2 regions of the Undibacterium sp. RuTC16W genome follow, and region 1 is predicted to be linked to the other one. Evidence: predicted binding sites of a transcription regulator. Region 1 holds the regulator's gene; the other holds the start of a gene.
What was found. The regulator NrdR, encoded in region 1, represses ribonucleotide reductase genes. The targets are predictions, from matches to a motif close to CACNANATNTNGTG.
Positions count from the first base shown of each region.

Region 1 (2,206 bases):
AACCCAGTACCGTTTGCTGACGTCGTCACATCAACGACGCACAAGAGCCTGCGCGGCCCGCGCGGCGGCATCATCTTGTCGAACGATGAAGCGATTGCAAAAAAAATTAACTCTGCAATTTTCCCTGGTCTCCAGGGTGGCCCATTGATGCACGTCATCGCCGGTAAAGCCGTCGCGTTCAAAGAAGCACTGACACCGGAATTCAAAGCCTATCAAGAGCAGGTCGTAAAAAATGCAGCAGCACTGGCGAATACGCTGACCGAACGCGGTTTGCGTATCGTTTCTGGTCGCACAGAATCTCACGTGATGCTGGTGGATCTGCGCCCTAAAGGCCTGACCGGCAAAGAAGCAGAAGCCATTCTCGGCTCGGCCCACATGACCTGTAACAAAAACGGCATTCCTAACGATCCGCAAAAGCCAATGATCACCTCCGGCATCCGCCTCGGCAGCCCTGCTTTCACGACACGTGGTTTTAAAGAAGCAGAAGCCATCAAAGTCGGTCATCTGATCGCAGACGTACTGGACAATCCGAACGATGCAGCAACCATCGAACGCGTCAAAGTCGAAGTCAAAAAACTGACAGACGCCTTCCCTGTCTACGCAGCATAAAACCTCAGCTTGCGAAAAAATGCCACTCAATTCGAGTGGCATTTTTTATAGATCAGTCGTTTTAGATTGCCTGTATTGACGCGTGAAAATAAAATGGGGGAATTCAGGTCGTCAATACACGAAAAATCAATACATCATCAGCGATCAACACGAGCAAATTGCAACATACTCCCACCATGTATTTATGAACAACGCAATACTTTGGTGCGTGAGCAGTCATTTTATGTAATATTGCAGGGGAGTATATAAAATGTATCGCATCTACTGCGACACCATCGATTGGAATAAACATCATGAAATGCCCCTTCTGCCACAATGATGACACGCAAGTCATCGATACCCGGGTACCCGAGGACGGCAACACCATCCGCCGCCGCCGCCGCTGCGCCAATTGCGATAAACGCTTCACCACCTACGAGCGTATCGAACTCATCATGCCATCCATCGTCAAAAAAAATGGCAGCCGAACAGAATTTGAAACCGCAAAATTACGCGCCAGCCTGATGTTAGCCCTGCGCAAGCGCCCGGTATCCGCAGAAGCCGTCGACATCGCAATCCAACGCATAGAAGAAAAATTATTATCCAGCGGCGAACGCGAAGTCATCTCTGGCTACATAGGCGAGCTCGTCATGAGAGAACTAAAGCGCCTGGATAAAATCGCCTATATCCGCTTTGCCTCTGTGTATAAGAGCTTTGAAGATGTGTCTGAGTTCGCTGAGGCGATTCAGGAAGTAGCGAAAGACAAGAAACAGAAAATGTCGGACTGAACACGACAACTCTGACTATCGGCGATATTTGTTAGACGAGCGGTTAGCTCCGTCACTCAAAGATTGACTACAATGAGTTGCAAGATAGCACCTTTATATGGACCACCCATGATCAGCCACAAAACCACAAAGAATCAAGGTTTCTCACTAATTGAAGTGCTTATAGCGGTATTCGTATTAGCTTTGGGCGTTATCGGTGCTGCAGGTCTTCAGCTTGCAGCAATTCGCACATCCCAGCAAACAAATTTTCAGACCAATGCTGTGCAACTAGCAAATGAACTGGCTGACAAGATGAGGTCCAATGATGCGCAAATGAAGTTAGCCGATGCGTCTAACTTGTTCCTAAATATGAATTACGACTCAGCGGTAGATCCAACGCCCAGCGCACCAACACTCTGTTATACCAGTGCAGCAAATTGCACGAGCACTGATTTAGCAAAAGCAGACATCTATGAATGGCAAATAAGACTGAAAAATAGCCTGCCTGGTGGGCGGGTAGTAGTTTGCCGTGACTCAACACCCTTTGATACAACAACAAAGTCATTGACTTGGACGTGCAAGCCAGATGCCAATTCAGGGCTGACTTTAAAAATTGGCTGGAAGAGTAAAAACCCTGATGGGAGTTTCAATAGTAACGCGGGCGTCATACCACCAAGTTTTGCTTATGCAATAGAACCTTACGTCAAATAAATTATGTTCATAAATTCTCATATGCGCCTGGGCAACAGCATAAATCTAAAAAAGCAATTAGGCTTAACTTTGGTAGAGCTGATGATTTCTATTGGATTGGGTCTGTTAGTTGTTCTATCTGCAACCGCACTTGTAGTATC
Region 1 is NZ_JBMPPE010000009.1:74,503-76,708, reverse strand. It holds gene glyA (serine hydroxymethyltransferase) at 1-609, shown strand, start outside; gene nrdR (transcriptional regulator NrdR) at 903-1,376, shown strand; gene pilV (type IV pilus modification protein PilV) at 1,485-2,066, shown strand; gene ACO0K4_RS16355 (PilW family protein) at 2,088-2,206, shown strand, end outside.

Region 2 (2,206 bases), on a different contig from region 1:
TACGCCGTGCCTTGGTCAAGACCAGGAATAACCGTACCCAAGCGGCTGAGTTGCTGGGAGTCAGTTTCCGGCAATTGCGCTACCAGATACAAAAACTGAAGATTCATGAGCCGGAATAAACCCGCTCTGCATTCTGCACAACCGGCATGGATTATCGATGCTGGCGGGCATTGCCCTCAGGCGGAACAAAAGCCGTCGCCTAATTATGATCATCGCCCCGACGGTGCAGAAATCTCACTACTGGTCATTCATAACATCAGCCTGCCAGCGGGCCAGTTCGGCGGTAGCGCCATTACTGATTTGTTTTTGAACCAGCTCGACGTCACGGCGCATCCCAGTTTTACCTCGTTACAGAGTGTCCGGGTCTCCACTCATTTCTTGATACGGCGCGACGGTCAGGTACTGCAATTCGTTCCGGTCAGCTTGCGTGCCTGGCATGCTGGTGTCTCGTCGTTTCAGGGGCTGTCAGCGTGTAATAATTTTTCAGTCGGGGTTGAATTGGAGGGGAGCGATCTTCAGGCGTTCGAGGAGGCGCAATATCGGTCACTGCAGAAATTGACTTTGGCCCTGATACAAGCCTGTCCGATACGACATATCGTCGGGCATCAGGATATTGCCCCCGGCCGCAAGACCGACCCCGGACCATTTTTTAATTGGAAACAATATAAAGAATTGCTCGCTCATGCTGCTCAGCATGAGTCCATGTTAGTACCCACTCATGCGCTGCCTAGCTTTCCTTTCATGCTTTGACTTTGTCAATCCGCAAAGCTAGTAGCAACAATAAAAAATATTCTCTTTTTAACAAAAAAAGCGATTGCGTATCTGCCAGCGCGGCACTAGAATTAGTGCAAATCAAATCTTGTGCACTACATATAGTGGTTTGATTCCAGTTTATGGTCATTCTCTGTGATGAAGTTTTATCCTGTTTTAATGAGATAAATGATTTAAAAAACAGAGACTTGGCTAAGGTTTTAGATCTGAACTATGCAGTGTGCAATACAAGAAAAAAGATTTTTGGTCGCCATGCGCTCACCAAAAATCACATGAAAGATCGATGATTGACTCAGTCACTACATCAATGACTACATCAAGGATTGCGTCATTCATGTAATCGCTCAAGTTAATCGATTAAGTCTCAACCCATGCTGACCCCGGAGGCCAAATGCACTCTTCTCTAGAAACATCAACACCAAGTACCGCTGATCTGTCCGCTTTACAGTCATCATCAGCCCATCATGCGCCAGCGACGCAAACGCCCGCCTATGGTGAGTACCGCATCATCCGTCGTAATGGTGCTGTAGTTGGTTTTGAGCCTTCCAAAATTGCTATTGCTGTGACTAAAGCCTTTTTGGCAGTTAACGGTGGTCAGGGTGCTGCATCGGCCCGTATCCGTGAGCTCGTTGAGCAGTTAACCGCAAGTGTTGTATCTGCTCTGGTGCGCAGACAGCCAACTGGCGGCACGTTTCATATCGAAGACATTCAGGATCAGGTCGAACTGGCGTTGATGCGTTCCGGCGAACATGATGTTGCCCGTGCCTATGTCCTGTATCGGGCTAAGCGTCAGGAAGAACGTCGCCTTCAATTAGAGTCACAACAATCTTCCAAAACAGATATCGCCGCACCGCAAATTCACGTCGTCGTTGATGGACAGCGCGTCGCACTCGACATCGCACAAGTACGTAAGCTGATTACAGCTGCCTGCGTTGGCCTGGACAAGCTGGCCGATCCGGAAGCGATTTTGTCCGAAACCTTGAAAAATCTGTACGACGGCGTACCGGTAGAAGAACTGCATAAATCAGCAATCTTGGCTGCGCGTGCACTGATGGAAAAAGAGCCTGCATATAGCCAGGTGACTGCGCGTCTCTTATTGCATACAGTCCGTAAAGAAGTATTCGGTAAAGAAGTTGCTCAGCAAGATGCGGCAGCCGAGTATGTGGATTATTTCCCTAAATTTATCAAAAAAGGTATCGAAGCTGATTTGCTGGATGCCAAGCTTGGTCAGTTTGATCTGAAAAAATTAGCAGATGCGCTGGTTGCCGATCGTGATCTGCAATTTGGTTATATCGGTCTGCAAACTTTGTATGACCGCTACTTCCTGCATGTGCGCGGCACCCGTATTGAAATGCCGCAAGCATTCTATATGCGTGTTGCGATGGGTCTGGCGATCAGCGAAATCGATCGTGAAGCCCGTGCGATTGAGTTCTAC
Region 2 is NZ_JBMPPE010000002.1:299,103-301,308, reverse strand. It holds gene ACO0K4_RS05795 (sigma-54-dependent transcriptional regulator) at 1-119, shown strand, start outside; gene ampD (1,6-anhydro-N-acetylmuramyl-L-alanine amidase AmpD) at 106-750, shown strand; gene ACO0K4_RS05785 (ribonucleoside-diphosphate reductase subunit alpha) at 1,163-2,206, shown strand, end outside.
Region 2: ACO0K4_RS05785 (ribonucleoside-diphosphate reductase subunit alpha) is a predicted target of NrdR. The motif match lies at 865-878, and genes of this name have one in related genera.